2 regions of the Aerococcus christensenii genome follow, and region 2 is predicted to be linked to the other one. Evidence: riboswitches for the same ligand, from Rfam matches in the RefSeq annotation. Region 2 holds a riboswitch; the other holds the start of a gene.
What was found. Region 2 has a riboswitch for FMN ahead of AWM71_RS04645 (energy-coupling factor ABC transporter ATP-binding protein). Riboswitches for the same ligand answer to the same signal wherever they lie in the genome.

Region 1 (9,327 bases), 700 kb from region 2:
GAGTTGCAAGCGGCGGATTTATTAATTGTGGCAGGAACTTCTCTATTGGTTCAGCCAGCAGCTAGTCTTTTACAATATTATCAAGGTTCTTATTTAGCAGTGATCAACAAAACGCCAATTCCACTTCCACGACCAGATGCGCTTGTTTTTCAATCCTCCATTAACGAAATCTTTAAGCAGTTATAGTTTATTCCTTCCTATGAGACACTTTATCAATTTAGAAGGGGAATGGGAGAAAACGTTGGCAATTAGAAGCTTTTGTGCTAACCTAATAATCGGAAAGCGAAGAAAGGACAGGTGAAGTATGCTCATTCCATATGTCGCCAAGTATGAAAAAGTTGTAATGGGGCTGTTAAGTTATTTAGCGCCTTATCGGGCATTAGAAGATTTGACGCTTGAAATGAAACGGATCAAGTCCAATCAGCGTCAGGTGTATCTCTGGCGAGATGAAGAGACAGATAATGTGATTGCTATTATCGGCTTTGATTTGGATTCGGAAAATAAAGCAATTCTTGTGCGCTACCTTTCAATTAATCCTTCCTTTCAAGCCGAAGATATCAGCTTTAGCTGCTTATCAGCTCTTGCAAAAGAATTTCCTATGTATGGGATCAGTGGAACGTTGGAGATGTCAGAATGCTTAAAAAAATGGGCACTTCATGAACAACGAACAATTCCTGAGATTATAGGATTAGACGTCAAGAAAAATGAGGGACAGCATGGCTAAAGAATGGGAACTCTCTGAAGAACAATCGCAAGCATTGTATATTGATCTAGCGGCTTTTGAAGGGCCGCTTGATTTACTTTTACACTTAATTAAACAAATGAAGGTAGATATTTTTGATATTCCAATTGTGGAGATCACTGAAAAATATCTCGCTTTAATTCAAGAAAATCAATCCAGGAATTTGGAAGTAGCGAGTGAATATTTAGTTATGGCAGCTACTTTGATTGAGATTAAAGCCAATATGCTATTACCCAAACCTGAAGAAGAGGAAGAAGAAGTAGATCCTAGACAGGATTTAGTAGAACAATTAGTGAATTATCAAAACTATAAGAGAATTGGGCATCTTCTCGAAGAAAAGCAAGAACTTCGGGCACAAGAATATCCAAGACAAGCGAGTGATCTGAGCGCCTACCAAGTGGTTGTTCCCTTGCCAAAAGGGGAGAATACGACAGACGATTTGGTGAATGCTTTGAGGAAGATGGTCAGACGATTAAAGGATAAGGCCCCTCTTGAGAAAATCATTCAAGCAGAATCTTATACCTTGCAGGAAGCCTTTGCGGAAATTAAGACAGCATTTGAGGATAAAGAAGGCGAGATCTCGTTTTTTTATCTTTTAAGTAAGAAAGCTTACCAAAAAGAGAGGATTGTCACTTTGTTTTTAGCCCTTCTTCAGCTCGCTAAACAGCAAGTGATCGTCCTTGAACAAGATGCCATTGCAGAGGATATTCGCTTAACTAAAAGAGGAGAGTTTTAATGAATCTTATTGGTCAGTGTCAGAGTTTATTATTTGTAAGTGGGGAGGAAGGCTTGTCACTTGTCGAATTGGCAAGTTTAGTTGACCAACCTCAAGAAAAAGTAAGATATGCTCTGTTAGTTTTAGAAGAAGAGCTGTCTCATAATCCCCACTCCGCTATTCGCTTGGGCAAGGTGAAAGATCGCTATCAATTGGTGACTAAATCTGCCTTCTCTGAGACAATTAAAACGTACGCCAGGTCTCCTTTTGCTTTGAAATTATCCCAGCAAGCTCTGGAAACTTTGGCGATTATTGCCTACCAGCAACCCATCACGCGTTTAGCGATTGATGAGATAAGAGGGGTAGGGTCCAGTGCTATGATTCAACGCTTGATGATGCATGATCTGATTTGTGAAGCAGGCAGGCAAAATTCGCCCGGACGCCCCATTCTCTACCAAGTGACGGATTATTTTTATCAGTATTTTGGTTTAAAAAATCTTTCAGATTTACCTGACTTAGAGACTATAAAAGCACAAGAAGAAGGACAAAATCAATCGGATGACTTATTTCAAACCGAACTTTTTTGAGAGTCAAGAGAAATCTTCATGAAGAAGTAAGTCTTTTTCATGATAGAATAAGTATTTACACATAAGGGAGAAATTATGGAGAGATTACAAAAAGTCATGGCCTATGCTGGTCTGGCCTCTCGGCGGGAAGCTGAGAAAATGATTTTGGCAGGAAGAGTAAAAGTAAATGGAAAAGTAGTTCAAACGCAAGGGGTTAAGGTGAGTCATCGTGACCGAATTGAGGTGGATGATATTCCCATTTACCGAGAAGAACCTGTTTACTATCTTTTTAATAAGCCGGATAAGGTTATCTCTGCAGTGAGTGATGATAAGGGACGTAAAGTGGTGGTAGATTATTTCAAAAATATTCCCCAAAGAATCTATCCTGTGGGAAGGTTAGATTATCATACGACTGGCGTTTTAATCTTAACCAATGATGGTGAATTGGCGAACCTTTTAATGCATCCCCGTTATCAATTAGATAAAGTGTATGTTGCTAAAATTACCGGCTTCTTAACGCCAGAAGAAATACATCGGTTAGAGATCGGCGTAGTTATTGATGGCAAGAAGACAGCCCCAGCTAAAGTACAGGTTCGCAAAAATAAACAAGCCACTAAAAATGCTACCGTAGAAATTACGATTCACGAAGGACGAAATCGCCAAGTGCGCAAAATGTTCGAAGCAGTGGGCCATCCTGTGAAAAAATTAACGCGTGAGCAGTATGGTTTCTTAACCGTGGAAGATTTACGGCCAGGAGAATATCGCCCCTTGCTAAAAAGTGAAGTTCTTCGCTTGAAACAGCAAGCTCAAAAATAAAAACAATTTTGTAAGGAAAGGGCTTGCAAATTTTATAGAATAGGCTTATCATGAGAATACAGTTTAATACAATTAATCTTCGGGGCAGGGTTAAATTCCCGATCGGCGGTAAAGTCCGCGAATCATGAGAATGATTGAGCTAGTGAAATTCTAGTACCGACTGTAGAGTCAGGATGGAAGAAGATAAGACATTGGATTCTTTTCATGCTACCGCGAAGGCAAAGGTGAGAAGGATCTTTTTTGTTGAGGCATTTCTTTCCCGAAAGTAAAGGACAGTGTTCTGCTTACGAAGGAGAGAGGAGATTATGTATGAAAACATCGACACGTCAATTGGTTGTTATTGCAATAATGGGGGCTATAGCATTTGCTTTAATGCTGTTGTCATTCCCTATTTTTCCAGCGACACCCTTTTTAAAATTGGATTTTTCGGATATCCCCGTTTTATTCACTTGCTTTTTATATGGGCCATTAGCTGGAGCAGGGACAGCTTTTGTTCGCGGCACTTTACACTATATTCAAACAGGAGGACATGGGGGTTATCCTATTGGAGACTTGGCAGCCTTTTTGGCCACCCTTTCTTACATGTTACCGGTCTATTACCTCTTACGTAAAACGGGAGTGTCCTTACATGTAGAAAAGGATGCCTTCAAGTATTATTTCCGAATGGCCTTTGCCTTTATCTTAGGAATTATTTGCTTAACGGTTGTGCTGACGTTCTTGAATTATTATGTCATTACACCATTCTATATGGCTGTTATGCATTTCAAAATTCCAAATATGCAAGACTACATTCTCTACGCGATTATTCCCTTTAATCTGGTTAAAGGATTAGTGATCTCAATAGCAAATATTGTGATGTTATCTGCGGTGCTTCCTGTCGCTAGAAGACGATTAGGCGTTGCTAGTGTGTAGAGAAAACTTTTGATAAAAGACTAGAACCATTGCCTAGAATTTGTCCCAGGTGATGGTTTTTTTGTACAATTTTCATAAAAACAGGTACATTCGCTCTGTTGCGAATGAAAAGTAGAGTAAAGTAAGATAGCTAAAATGGTATTCTAAAGAAAGAAGGTGTTCCTGTGTTGTATCGACACGAAGGTAACCAGCAGATAATTCAAGAAAAGCCTCGATTTTCTATTCGTAAGTATAGTGTAGGCGTGGCTTCTGTTTTGATAGGAGTGAGTTTGTTCTATTCAGGCAATCCTGTACAAGCAGCCAACAAGGCCGCTGAAAGTTTTACTCAAAAAACGAATGTGGCTTTAGAAGAAGTGAAAGTTTGTCAAGATTTGCTGAAGAAGGCGGAAGCCTTAGGGTTAGGGCATGAAGCCGCTTATAGTCACTTGAAAAGTTTGGTTGATGGTGTTGATGTAGACGGAAATACGGGAGATGCCATCCATCAGGCGAGATTAGCTTTAGAAGCTCTTATAGTTTCTAAAGAAGCAGCCCTTAAAGCGGCAACGAAAAATGAGACAAGGTCCCCAAAAAATCAAACGCAAAACCTTTCAAAAGAAGAGAAATCTCCAAAGTCAGAGACTGAACAGCAATCTTCTGATCAAGTTATCTCTAATGGTCGTTCTGGAGTTGATATTTATTTTGAAACGATCGATGCTCCTAGTGAAGTTGGACTTCAACAGGGACAAAATATGGAAGATAAACTCTACTACGCAGGGGGACTAAAGTCTTGGGAGTATTCTACAACAAAGTCTTATCAACAGTGGTATGGCAAGACACTTTATGATAGTAATAAATCTTCTCCTATTGCCCGAGTTTGGGTAGATGGAAAAGGACAGTTAGAAGGTAGTAACTTCACGTTATTGAACGATATTGATAATCCACAATCTTATGTAAATTTAAGAGGAGAAGATTCAAGAAAATATATTGCTGAATTTGATACGAATAATCCAGCGCATAAAGACGATCTTAAAGAAGCTAAGAATGCAAAGGATGGAAGAAATCATCCTGTTCGCATTAAAGTTACTTATGTAGGCGTGATGAATGAACAGGGAAGTGGGTATAAATATGACATTATCACATCTTATCTTCGTATGGATCGGGATAAGATGCCCCCAGAGATTGTGGTCCCTAGTGATACTCGGACTTATTATGTAGGGGAAAGAGTTTATATAGATGATATTTATGCGCGTGATAATAGTGGAATCAGTAATTTTACAGTCAAAGTTTCGTCCGATGGAGGTGGCGAGCTTCCAATTGAAAAAGGTATAAAAATAGAAAGTGAGCAAAGTGGAGGAAAGCGATTAATCTTAAATATGCTGCTTAGTGAAGCAGTTGCGAAAGGATTACCTGATTTACAGAAAAAAAGAAATTTAGAAGTAACTTTAACTATTACAGCGACAGATAATTCCTTAAAACACAATTCATCCAGTCGAAAATTTAAAATCAGATTAAGGTATGCGGATACTCAAATTACCTTCCATAATCATAGTGGTAGTGCAAAAAACAGTCGGTAACAGAAGATGGAGCTCTATTTTTTAATACTTATCAAATTAATAGAAATAATTCCCAACAAGCTGATAGTCCAGAAGCTTTTGGAGCTAATTATTCCATTAAAATTACAAATCCTAGCGGCGGTTTACTTGGAGGGGTACAGGTTATTGGAGCCCTATTACTTCTGGTGATTTAAGAGTGGAAGATAAAAAAGGGGCAACTAAGTCAAATGACAGCAAACAGAATCAAAGACAAGACTTAAACGTCTCACAAGTGAAGAGAAAAGTTGAAAATCGACCATCAGAAGCTTCTCATTATTTAGGACAGAAGCAGCTGACAACTCTACCAGAAACGGGAATACTTGAAAGAGTAACTTCTCTGTTGGTTGGATTCTTAACCACAGTGGGAGGAAGCTTTGTCTTGAGAAAGAAAAAGTAAGACACAGAGAATAAAACAGAACTGCTCCCTAGGACTTGGGGAGCAGTTCTGTTTTTATTAGGGAGAAATTGAAGAAGTGTAGACTTTTCCTTTATAATAGGGAACAGAAGAGGAAATCTGAGTTTCAAAAGACTGACCACTAAGTAGAAAGGAAGGAGTGAGCATATGGAACGGGTGCTAGCTTATCTAGCAAGTCAAACAGCGACGCTAAATGCCAGTTCTGTCAGCCAAGTCCTAAGAGGGAAGCGAACAGATTCGACTTTATGGTTTGCTTTAAAGTATGATTTAATGCCTTATATGGGGGTAACGCCAAAGCTTTTCCTGAATGACTGGGAAGAGCGTCCTATAGAAGAGCGTTTGACTGCTTCGTCTTTTCCTGATTTTTATCTTCCTCTCTTAAAGAAAAGGTGGGGGATGTTTCCTCGTTTGCACCAGCAGTTTTGTCAGCAAGCCTTACGTCTATGGTGGCAAACCTTGATGTATGCAACGGTTGATGAAAAAGTTTATGTGCCTATTGTGCAGTCGGTGAGTGTTCAACAATGGATCAAAGCTTACTATGCTCAAAAAACAGAAACGAAGTTAGATTTAGCAAAACACGTGGCAGAAGAGTTGACCACTCTTTTGGAAGGTTTTGATGAAAGAACGGCTACTTTTTTTGTGGAGAGTTTAGGGCGCAAGGAATGCCCTGCTTTTACTTATCGGCAATTAGCGCATAAGTATCAATTGAGCTTATTAGAAGTGGAATGGGGACAAGAAGCAGCAGTGAATGCGGTGATGAAGGCAAGCCTAAAGAGAGAAGATTGCCCCTTTTTGAAGGAATTCGTGACGCAACTTTTGCGGGGTTATCCTTTATGGACAGATTCGGTAGAGGTGACGAGAAGGTTTCTGGTGGCAGGTTATTCGACAGAAGAAATTGCGGCGTGTCGTTGTTTAAAACTTTCTACGATTTATAATCACTATGTGGAATTAAGTATGGTGCGTTTAAATTTTTTAGAAAGTAAGATCCAACATTTCCTTCATCAATCAGCACAGGACTTACGTCAAAGACCAGTTCCTGAGGACTATGACCACTTTAAGCGACTCTATCCAACCGCCCCTTATTGGACTTTTCGTTATTGGCAAATTGCAAATAAGAAGGAGAAAATTCGACGTGGACCTCGATCAGTTACTAAAAGAAAAGACGCCCTATAAAACCTTTCGACCGGGGCAAAAAGAAGCACTTACAGCCTTGATAGAAGGAAGGCACACACTAGCTATATTAGCGACGGGAAGTGGAAAGAGTTTAATCTATCAATTGTATCATCGCTTGGTTCCCGGTCTAGTGGTAATGGTTTCTCCTTTGCAGGCTTTGATGGAGGATCAAGTCTTACAATTGCAGCAAGCGGGTTTTAAACGGAGTGTGGCTCTCCATTCCATGACGACAGGGAGGGATAGGCAGTTTATCCTTTCCCACTTGTCCCAGTGGGACTTCTTAATCCTTTCACCAGAAATGTTAGCTCAGCCAAAGATTTTGAAGCCTTTAAGACAAGTCCCTATTCGCTTATTTGTGGTGGATGAGGCCCATTGTATTTCTCAATGGGGGAAAGATTTCCGAAGTGACTACACAGGCTTGTTAGCCTGTCGAAAGATTCTTCATTTCCCTTTGACTTTGGCCCTTACTGCAACGGCTAATCGAAGGATTCAAGAAGATATCGAAACCTTTTTGTTAGAAAAAGAGGAACCTTTACAGCGGGTGACTTTCTCTATGGATCGGCCGAATTTATTTTATGGCCAAGTGAAAGTTGAAGAAAGTCAAAAAAGAGAGGCCTTACTGTCTTGGTTGAAAATTCTTCCTAAGCCGGGAATTATCTATGTCCATCAAAAAGAGGAACTGGAAGATTTAGCGAGTTTTTTGGAAGAGAAGACGCCTTTTCGTCTGGATACTTACCATGCGGACCGTAGAAGTGAGGATCGCCTATCCATTCAAGCGGATTTTCAGGCTAATCGATTAGACTTTATTCTAGCGACTTCTGCGTTTGGAATGGGGATTAACCAGGTGAAAACACGATTTGTTTTACATTATCATCTCCCTCAAAGTCTCAACGAATATGTGCAGGAAGCAGGAAGATGTGGAAGGGATGGCCGTCAGGCGATGGTTTTGAGTCTCTACACAGAGAATGAGTGGCGGCGGTTGAAGTTCTTTCAAGATAAGCTATGGGAAGAAAAGGAAGGCGTGCTGGCTAATTTAGAAGCGTATTATCGAATGAAAGAAAGGAAGAAAAAACGCTTTTTGGAACAATTACCAGAAGAACTGAGAGAACGATTGCTTTTTTATAGTAATCATTATCGCTGGATTGAAGAGGCGAAGACGCACTATATGGACTATCTCAAAGTAAGAAGTCAGGAAATTCAAGAAGTATTAGCCTTTTTGACGGGAAAGACTTGCTTACGGCAGCAATTGTTTCGATCTTTTGATCAAGTTTTGAAAGTCTCTTCTAGTAGTTGGTGTTGTTCCAATTGTCAGACTTTGGATAAAAATTCTGAGATCTTACAGGCTTATTTGAAAAGCGGAGAGGCGAAATTTTTGAACCAAGAAGAGGTTCAAAGGGAGGACTGGCGGCGGCGTTTGCAAAAATTATTTCAAACAAAGCCTTAAGTTGCATGAATAGTTACTGACAATTTTTTTAAGAAATGCTACAATCTTTTTAGTAAAAGGGAGGAAGCAGCATGTCATTAAAAGATAAATGGAAACTACTTGAAGGAAAATTTCATCAAAACACAGAGGCTGAAGGAGAAGAAAAAAAATCAACAGAAGAACCAGCCAAAGCTTCTGTAGCAGCGGAAACTGCATCAGATACAGATGTTTTTGAAAATTTAAAGAATAGGCAATATTCACGGTCTGCACGCAATCATAAGGAAAAGGCTATCTCCCCAACGATTAAAGTCTTAATTTTTATGGGGGTACTCTTTATTGTTCTGCCTTATCTTTTGTATGTTGTGTATACCAATAACAAAAAGCAACCAGAAAGCTTAAATGTGGACCAAGTCATGGTTTCTAAACAAAAGAATGAAGGCCAAGAAAAGGCAGACGAAGAAAGTCAAAAAGAAAAAGAAAGTCAAGACGCTCAAGAATCGAAGAAGAAAGCGGATGACCAAGCTAAAGAAGCATCTAAGAAGGCAGCAGAGGATGCGAAGAAAGATTTGGATAAAGAAGACGGCAATACCTCTAGACAGAAACCTCGGAATAATCAAGCAGCCGCTAGTTACAAGGTCACTGCAGGCGATAATCTATATCGAATCGCTGTTCGACATGGTATGACTTTGAATCAATTATTAGAGTTAAACGGTTTGCAACCGAATTCTAAAATTGTTCCAGGAAGTACTTTACGTGTTTATAAATAGAGAGGAGGAGAGGAATGTCAAACATTCAAATTGCTATTGATGGCCCAGCTTCCTCTGGGAAAAGCACCTTGGCTAAGCGGTTAGCCAAACGCTTGCATTATGTTTATTTGGATACGGGAGCGATGTATCGCTGTGTGACTTATCTCGCTCAAAAGGCAGGAGTAGCGGCTGAAGATACGCCGCCCCTTAGAGACTTAGTAGATCAGATGGACGTTCAATTTGTGACT
Region 2 (9,327 bases):
AAGAAGACAAGATTGTTATTGAAACAGCTTTACAAAAATTATTTAATGATTTAGGGAAACGTTATGCAGAACGTAATGGGGGATATACCCGTATCCTTAAAACAGAACCACGCCGTGGAGACAATGCTCCAATGGTAATTATTGAATTAGTCTAGCACGCTGAGTGTTATGATGGTAGTTATTTATTAATAACTCAGTCTAGCTCTTTCACCCTTAGTCGAAATATCGATTAAGGGTGAAATTTTTTTTGCGGAAAACTTTTAGATAAGGGTTTCTTAAAAAGGAGAAGCTTTATTCAAAAGGACCGCTATTTTTTTATTCTAAAGAATCTAAAATCCTTTATTTTGGAAGAAGGTATTTGATAAAATAGAGACATTGAAAGGAAGAGAGAGATGGATAAAAGAAGAAATTATTTTCCTCAGTTAGATGGCGTGCGCTTTCTGTGTTTATTAGCTATTATTTTATATCATTATTTTCCGAACCAGCTGTCAGGTGGTTTTTTAGCAGTTGATTTGTTTTTGATTTTATCTGGCTTTTTGCTGGCCAATCAGTTGACTGTATATGAAGAAGGCACTATAAGCTTCGGACGATTAATTTCTCATTTCTTTAAACGATTAGGAAAACTATTAAAACCTTTGTTGTTGTTTTTAGTGGTAAGTTTGATAAGTCTTGCTTTGTTTCGAAGGGATTTATTGACCAATGTGCGTTCTTCCGTTTTATCTAGTTTGTTCTTTGGAAATAATTGGGAACAGATTTGGCAAGGAAAGTCTTATTTCTCTAATTTTTTAAATCCTTCTATTTATACGCATTTGTGGTATTTGGGGGTCTATGCTCAGTCTGTCTTACTCTTCTATGGAGTGTATGCTTTTGTAAAAAAACGAACGAATCAAACGCAAGTCTTACGAATGGTTTTAATCGGTATTTCTCTTCTTTCAGCGATTTTGATGGCGGTATACTTTCAGGCAGGACAAGATCCGACTCGAGTTTACTATGGAACAGATACTCGATTGTTCTCTTTCTTTTTAGGAGCTTTTGGAGGGATTGGAATCCCTAAGAGTTGGCGACGGTTTCGGTCACGCTTTTCTTGGACAAAAAATTTAGATTTTTTCTTAGTAGGAATAGAGATTATTCTCTTCCTAGCAATGAAGTTTCTGACGGATGCTAGCCCACTGGCTTACTATGGAGGAATGTTTTTATGGGATCTTTTCGCTTTATGGTTTATTTTAGGTTTAACGATCAGACCCTCTTTTATCTCTAAATTGTTCAGCTTTTCTCCATTGGTGTGGTTAGGACAAAGGACGTATCCTATGTATTTATGGTATTACCCGATTTATATTTTATGCAGTGCAAGTGCTAGTGAGAATAGCTGGATAGGAAAACATATTTTCCTACAAATTTTGTTTATCTTAGTTTTAGGAATTGGCAGTCAAAGACTGTTGCAGGGGCCAACATTTGAAGTCCCTATCTTCTTTCGAAAAAAAGGTGAGCCCTTACATTTTAAAACAAGTATGAAAAGAATGTGTCAATCAACAGCTCCCCTTCGACAACGCTTTGTTTTTTGGTTATGTATGGGGAGTGTAGTTTTAGCTACAGGGATTCTGTTTCTGGCTCCAACGTCTGATCTTGCACAAGAATCGGATCGGTTGATGAAACAAAAGGCCCAACATCTCAATGTCCAAAATAAAAAAGAACTTGTCAATAATAAAGAAGAAGTGGAAAAATATAAAAACGAATTAACAGAGGACCAGAGTAGGTTACTAGAGCACTTTAGTGATGAAGAATTTCTACAAGCTAATGGGAAAGCCTTTACTTTTTTAGGAGATTCCTTAACGATAGATGTAGCGTCTGGGGTGACAGCTTTGTTTCCTCAATCGAACGTTTGTGCAAAGGTCGGACTACAAGTTTGGCAGGCTCCTTCCTTATTAGAAGAATTTAAAGGAAAAGAATCTATCCATGAAGACTTAGTGGTTGCTTTAGGATCTAATGGAACATTTACAGAAAAACAAATGAAACATTTATTAGAAATGACACAAGCAAAGAAAGTTTATTTTGTGACAACACATATTAATCGCCCTTGGAGAGAAAAAGTAAATGGTGATTTGAAAAAAATGTGTGACGAATCGCAAGGAAAGTATCGCTTAATAGATTGGTCTTCCTATTATCAATCGCATGCTACTGCGGATTGGCTAGCTCCAGATAAATTTCATTTTGTCGAACCAGGAATTCAAGCTTGGATTGATTTTGTGGGACATGCTCTTTTGGAAGACAAGGTCAACAATTCCTAAAAAGGTGAAAGAGTGTGCGTTCTAACTTGTAAAAGTATTTTTCATCAGGTATACTAAAATATGATTGATTGGCTTCGGGGCAGGGTGATATTCCCGACCGGCGGAAAAAGTCCGCAAACCGCGCACAAGCGGGAGAACTAGTGAGACTCTAGTACCGACAGTATAGTCTGATAGGAGAAGGCCAAGTGTAATATGATAATGTTAGCCCCATTTTTTGAAATGGGGTTTTTAGATAGAAAGAGGTAATCGTTTGGAATCGATACTCTCAGTAAAAGATGTTTGTTTTCGTTATGACAGAGAAGATAAAAAAAGAACGATTGATCACGTGTCATTTGATATCCAAGCAGAAGAATGGGTGGCTGTAATTGGGCACAATGGCTCTGGAAAGTCAACAATGGCCAAATTAATCGATGGGCTTTTGGAAGCAGAAAGTGGTCAAATAAAAGTTGCAGGTTTGGAATTAAATGAAGAAAATGTATGGGACATTCGCCATTCAGTAGGGCTTGTTTTTCAAAACCCAGATAATCAGTTTGTAGGGGCAACGGTAGAAGATGATGTGGCTTTTGGTTTAGAAAATATAGGTATGCCTCATCAACAAATGGTTGAACGTGTTCATTGGGCTTTGGAACAAGTGGGCATGTTAGCCTATCGGGAATATGAACCGAGCAATCTTTCCGGAGGGCAAAAACAACGCGTAGCCATTGCCGGCATTCTGGCTTTAGGTCCTGATATTATTATTTTGGATGAATCAACTTCTATGTTAGATCCTGCGGGGAGAAGAGAAGTCATGGCAGTTATTCGACAATTGAAGAAACAATCTAATTTAACGGTGCTTTCTATTACGCATGATTTAGAAGAAGCTTCGTGGGCAGATCGCATTCTAGTTTTCCGCGAAGGGAAAATTGTGCAAGAAGGCACACCAGCTGAGATTTTTTCTTTTGGAGAACAACTGATTGAGATGGGTCTAGGCGTTCCTTTTAGTGTACAGTTAAAACATGAACTCGAAAAAAGAGGGTTTGCCTTTGAAGAAGGCTATTATTCAGAGCAGAGGATGGTGGATGACTTATGCGTATTGAATTCCAAAATGTAGATTTTGCGTATGGCGTAGGGACGCCTTTTGAAATTCAGTCTTTGCATGAGGTTAATTTGGTGATCCCTGATGGAAGTTTTACAGCCTTTATTGGACATACAGGGAGTGGAAAATCCACGGCTATCAAACATTTAAATGGCTTGAATAAGCCGAGTAAAGGTTTAGTTAAATTGGATGATGACGTGATTACTGCATCGACTAAGGGAGAAATTTTAAGACGTGTTCGTCGAAAAGTAGGAATGGTTTTTCAATTTCCAGAATCTCAATTATTTGAGGAAACAGTCATTAAAGATGTGATGTTTGGTCCTAAAAATTACGGAGCCAGTGAAGAAGAAGCCGAAGAAAAAGCTACAAAAGCTTTAAAATTAGTAGGAATAGAAGAATCTATTTATAAAAAATCCCCCTTTGATTTATCAGGGGGACAGATGAGAAGAGTAGCTATTGCTGGTATTTTGGCAATGGAGCCTGAAGTTTTGGTATTAGATGAACCGACAGCCGGATTAGATCCACAAGGGCATCGAGAGATGATGGCGATGTTTTATGACCTTTACCAAAAACATCATCTAACAGTGGTCTTAGTGACACATCAAATGAATGATGTAGCTAAGTATGCGAACCATGTGATTGTAATGGCAAAAGGAACAGTAGCTAAAGAAGGTAGCCCAACGGAAATTTTTAAGGATCCAGCTTGGTTAAAAGAGCATAGCTTAGGGTTACCGGATGCGTTAAGTTTTAAGGAAAAGCTAGAGCAGCAAGCAGGTTTTTCTTTGCCAGGCAATCCTTTAACTTTAGAGACGTTAGCAGATAGTATTCAAGCGTATTTTAAAAGGGGAATGAAAGATGAAGAATAGTTTTATCATGGGGAGATACCTAGCAGGAGATTCTGTGATTCATCGTTTGGATCCTCGAACCAAATTATCTGTGATGTTTTTGATTTTGATCTTTATCTTTTTTGCTAATAATTTAGCCTCGTATGCGCTGTTTGGTGTCTTTACTATAGGAAGCGTGCTGCTGACAGGAATCTCTTTAAAAGTTTTTTTGAAGGGGTTAAGGCCGATGATTCTGTTAATCTTATTGACAGTAGGCTTGCAATTATTTTTCACGCGAACGGGAGAAATATACTGGCAATGGCGATTTTTGGCACTGACGGATGAAGGAATACGAAACGCCATCTTTATTTTTTTACGGTTTGTTTTCATCATCTTTATTTCTACGCTTTTAACGTTAACGACAAAACCTCTGGAAATTACAGATGGTTTGGAAAAATTATTATATCCGTTCAAACACTTTTTACCGGTTCATGAGATTGCTTTGATGTTATCGATTGCCTTACGATTTGTTCCTACTTTGCTAGAAGAAACAGATAAAATAATGGATGCTCAGTGGGCAAGAGGGGTTGATTTTAATACAGGAAGCTTGCTTCAACGTATCAAAGCTATCATTCCTATCTTAGTGCCTCTATTTGTGAGTGCTTTTGACCGGGCTTATGATCTCTCCATTGCGATGGAAGCAAGAGGTTTTCAAGGGGGAGAAGGTCGGAGCAAGTATCGACAATTAATCTGGCATTCCAAGGACACGTGGGCTGTATGGCTTACCGTCATCGTATGTTTGGTCGTCTTATACTTAAGAACTTAAAAGGGCAGCTTCTTTGAGGAGCTGGCCTTTTTGAAAGAAAAGAAAGGAAATAAAATGGGAAAGCGTTATAAAATTACCATGCAGTACGATGGCACGCCCTTTGTAGGCTTTCAGGTGCAACCCAACGGCAAAACCATCCAAGGCGAATTACAAAGAGCTCTCTCTATTATGACCAAGGGACAGAAAGTTTTTGTGCATGGCTCTGGTCGAACAGATGCAGGAGTTCATGCTTTAGGACAAGTCGCACATTTGGATTATCCAGGAGAAATTCGGTCAGAAGCTTTAATGAAGGCTCTTAATAGTATGACTGATGATGCCATTCAAATCTATCAAGTGGAAGAAGTTGAAAAGTATTTTCATGCGCGGTTTCATGTGCTTAAGAAGCGGTATATTTATCGCGTATCCTTGGCCCCATTCATTTCACCTTTTGAAAGAAATTATGTCTTACATCATCCTTATCGCACAAATATTAATCGAATACAGCAAGCCTTGCCTGTTCTATTGGGAGAACATAATTTTAAAAGTTTTTGTTCTACTAAAACAGATAAGACCGAATTTGATCGCATTCTTTATCGGGCAGAAGCCACTCTTTCAGAGGATGGAAAATCTCTGACGTTCACTTTTGAAGGCAACGGATTTCTTTATAATATGGTCCGTATTTTAGTGGGGACACTTTTACAGATTGGAGATGGCTTACGTCCGGTAGAAAATATGGTTTATCTTTTAGAAGCTCAAGACCGTCAGCAAGCTGGACCAACTGCGCCAGCCTGTGGACTTTATTTGGAACATGTTTCGTATATGGATTTGGCTCAGCGAATTCAGAAATCTGAGGCAGCAGGTTTCATCGAATGAAAGAAAGGGACGTCAAGCGATGGGGGTAGGCCTTTTATTTTTAATAGCGACTGTGTTAGTGGGCTTTTCTTATTATTTGTACAGGCATACGCGCCAAAGACGTTTTTTATGCTTTATTGGCGTAGGTTTGACTTTATGGGTGATACTCTGTGTTATCAGCTGGATATATTGGTGTGGCTAGAAAAGTATTTAAGAAATTAAGAATAAACAATTGACAATCAAAAAAAATACAGGTATTATATAAGACGGTATTGTTTGCCCCACGATCGGCCCCGGAAACCAATTGTGTTATGCAACAATCGTAGAAGTAAACGGAGGAAAAGAAACATGCGTCAAACTTATATGGCAAAAGCTAGTGAAGTTGAACGTAACTGGGTTGTTTTAGATGCGACTGATATTCCATTAGGTCGTTTAGCAGCTGTAGCAGCCAGCATGTTACGTGGTAAGAATAAACCAACTTTCACCCCTAACGTAGACACAGGTGATTATGTTATCATCGTTAATGCTGAAAAGGTTAAATTAACTGGTAAAAAAGCGCTCGATAAGAAATATTATCGTCACTCAGGTTATCCAGGTGGAATCAAAGAAACAACTGCTGGTAAACTTCGTGAAGAAAAACCAGAACGTTTAATTGAAACTGCTATTCGTGGGATGTTACCTAAGAGCCGTTTAGGTCGTAAGCAATTTACACATTTACATGTGTATGCAGGTAATGATCACAAGCATCAAGCTCAACAACCACAAGTTGTTGATTTAGAAAAGTTAATTTAAGGAGGGAACAGCAGTGGCACAAGCAAGTTATCAAGCAACAGGACGCCGTAAGGATTCTACTGCCCGCGTACGCTTAGTACCTGGTACTGGTAATATCTTCTTTAATGGAAAACCTATGGAAGAATACTTACCATACGCATCCTTATTTGTTATTGTTAAACAACCTTTAACTGTTACACAAACTGAAGGTCAATATGACATTCATATCAATGTTCAAGGTGGTGGATTCTCTGGTCAATCTGGTGCAGCTCGTCACGGAATTGCACGCGCATTACTTGAAGTAGATCCAGACTTCCGTAAACCATTAAAAGCAGCTGGTTTATTAACACGTGATCCACGTATGAAAGAACGTAAAAAACCAGGTCTTAAGAAAGCTCGTAAAGCTCCACAATTCTCCAAACGTTAATTGGGAGATCTTTACAAGTTTGGAAAGGTATTCAAGAAATTTTCTTGGATACCTTTTTTGTATGGACTTTTTATTATTGAAAAGAAGGTGTCCATTCTAGAAGGAAGAGCTGAAAAGTAGGTGCAAAGTAATGCTGAAAGCGCTTTTTTGCGTAGTATGCTATCTTTGCAGAATAGAACTTGATTTTATGGAAAGGTGACATGTGATGAGTAATTTTTAGAAATGTTACTGCTAGAATATCCAAGTGATGCTAAGTTCACGCCAAAGCATTTAAGAGATTCGGGAATGTTAATCGCTGAAATGAGTAATATTTCTAATAAAAAAGGTGTATACCTAGCTTCTATGGATGTAGCAATAAAGAAAATAGATAAAATAAAAGATATAGACAATACATCAGATGTGAGTTCATTTATTGTTCATTCTTCTAACGAAAATAAAATTTTGTTTGAAGAATTTGATCAATTTAAACGTACGTCAACATATTATCTGTATAATTTTTTTGATAAACAATTAATTAAAATTCATTATATTCAAGAAGTAGTACCCATCCATTATACTCAGGTAACGTGGATGTCTGATGGAGTAATTTTCAATTGTTATGATTCTGAAACCAAGCAGTATCTTACTTATATGTATTATTTTACGGATAGAAGGCTAAAACTTTTAATAGATCATAATAGCTCTAGCCTAATTAGTAAAGGGAAAGACATAATCTATATAAGTATTGATAATGTAAATTTAGAGACAAATATTGTAAGAAAAGATCTTGAAACTCGTCAAGTAAAAGTGATGGAGAGTATCAAGGATAAAAATAAATATATAGAAAGTTTACATGATAATGATGAAAAAATATTAAAAGTGATTAATGATAATGGAATGAAAAAATTTTTGAAATAGAGGATATGAGCGAGAGAGAAGTACAAATTTATGAACTGCCTTGGATTGAAAGTTTGACGTATAAAAAAAGATTTGTCACGTTTTTAGGAAATCCACGTACAAAAACAAGAGTAAGATCTCAATATTATCTGTTGGATGTCGAAAATAAAATAGATTATGTATATGTACCGACCCCCAAAAGTTAGACCAAAAATCTAACTTTTGGAGGTCGGTATTTTTATGTCGAAGTATAGTTATCAATTTAAGAAAGAAGTTGTTCAAGCTTACTTAGAAGGTAAAGGTGGCTGCGCATTTCTTGCTAAACAATATGGAATAAAACGTAAAAGTCAAATTCGACGATGGATCGCTAATTACAAGGCTTATGGGGATAAAGGCTTATTGAGGTCTAGAAAACAAAATTCTTATTCTTTTGAAGCGAAGCTAGCTATTGTACAATTATATTTATCAAGTGAACTCTCCTATCAGGACATAGCGATTAAGATGGGGATAATGAATGCAGCCCTTGTTGCTCAATGGGTTTCTCGCTTTCGATTAGCTGGTCCTGATGCATTGAGAAGCCATAAGAAAGGGCGTAAACCGACGATGGATAAACAAACAAGAGAAAAGAAAGAGAAGGAAGGCAAACGTCCCAATGGGGCAGATTCAGTAGATACGAGTACAGATCGGATTAAACAGTTGGAAGATGAATGATATTGGGCCAAGTTAGAGAATGCTTTTTTAAAAGAGTTGAGGAGGTTGCGTTTAGAGGAAGAAGCCAAAACGAAAAAAAAGGTAACATCATACACAGCCTCCGAGGACAATTCAAACTGAAAGACCTTCTCAAATATACAGGTATGCCAAAAGCCACTTTTATGTACTGGCAGAAAAGATTCAATAGAAAAAATCCAGATCAAGAAATTGAAACAAAACTCATAGAAATTTGCCAAGAAAATAAAGATTACGGCTATCGGCGTATGACCGCTGCGCTGAAAAATCAAGGCTTTCTGATCAATAAGGAAAAAATTCAACGACTCATGCAAAAATTAAAGCTTCAAGTTACTTCATATGCGAGAAAAAGTCGAAAATATAATTCCTATAAAGGTAAATATGGTCGAATAGCGCCTAATAGAATCCATCGTCGTTTCTGCACCTCGATTCCTCACCAAAAGGTGACAACTGATACGACTGAATTTAAATATTACGAAGTCGATAAAAAGGGGCGTATGACGATGCACAAGCTAAGCTGTATTTAGATTCCTTTATGGATATGTTTAATAGCGAAATCTTAAGATATAGTATCGATAGAAGCCCTTCTGCTATCAATGTGATGACAGCTTTAGATCAAGCCATTCAAGTAACATCAGATTGTCCTTATCGTCGTACTTTTCATTCAGATCAGGGTTGGGCTTATC

Region 1: linked by a shared signal. The riboswitch ahead of AWM71_RS01415 (ECF transporter S component) and the one ahead of AWM71_RS04645 (energy-coupling factor ABC transporter ATP-binding protein) in region 2 are both predicted to bind FMN.

Annotation. Positions count from the first base shown of each region.
Region 1 covers NZ_CP014159.1:274,508-283,834, reverse strand. Annotated here, with positions in the region: gene AWM71_RS01440 (NAD-dependent protein deacylase) at 1-186, shown strand, start outside; gene AWM71_RS01435 (hypothetical protein) at 305-724, shown strand; gene AWM71_RS01430 (segregation/condensation protein A) at 717-1,478, shown strand; gene scpB (SMC-Scp complex subunit ScpB) at 1,478-2,044, shown strand; gene AWM71_RS01420 (pseudouridine synthase) at 2,120-2,839, shown strand; FMN riboswitch at 2,911-3,028, shown strand; gene AWM71_RS01415 (ECF transporter S component) at 3,149-3,751, shown strand; gene AWM71_RS01410 (YSIRK-type signal peptide-containing protein) at 3,916-5,304, shown strand; gene AWM71_RS01405 (LPXTG cell wall anchor domain-containing protein) at 5,480-5,719, shown strand; gene AWM71_RS08225 (YpbB family protein) at 5,885-6,910, shown strand; gene AWM71_RS01395 (RecQ family ATP-dependent DNA helicase) at 6,870-8,354, shown strand; gene AWM71_RS01390 (LysM peptidoglycan-binding domain-containing protein) at 8,426-9,100, shown strand; gene cmk ((d)CMP kinase) at 9,115-9,327, shown strand, end outside.
Region 2 covers NZ_CP014159.1:973,381-982,707, forward strand. Annotated here, with positions in the region: gene rplQ (50S ribosomal protein L17) at 1-155, shown strand, start outside; gene AWM71_RS04640 (acyltransferase family protein) at 393-2,285, shown strand; FMN riboswitch at 2,352-2,471, shown strand; gene AWM71_RS04645 (energy-coupling factor ABC transporter ATP-binding protein) at 2,536-3,375, shown strand; gene AWM71_RS04650 (energy-coupling factor ABC transporter ATP-binding protein) at 3,351-4,226, shown strand; gene AWM71_RS04655 (energy-coupling factor transporter transmembrane component T family protein) at 4,216-5,010, shown strand; gene truA (tRNA pseudouridine(38-40) synthase TruA) at 5,041-5,862, shown strand; gene rplM (50S ribosomal protein L13) at 6,190-6,633, shown strand; gene rpsI (30S ribosomal protein S9) at 6,647-7,039, shown strand; gene AWM71_RS04675 (hypothetical protein) at 7,325-7,936, shown strand; partial or broken gene AWM71_RS07940 (IS3 family transposase) at 8,156-9,327, shown strand, end outside.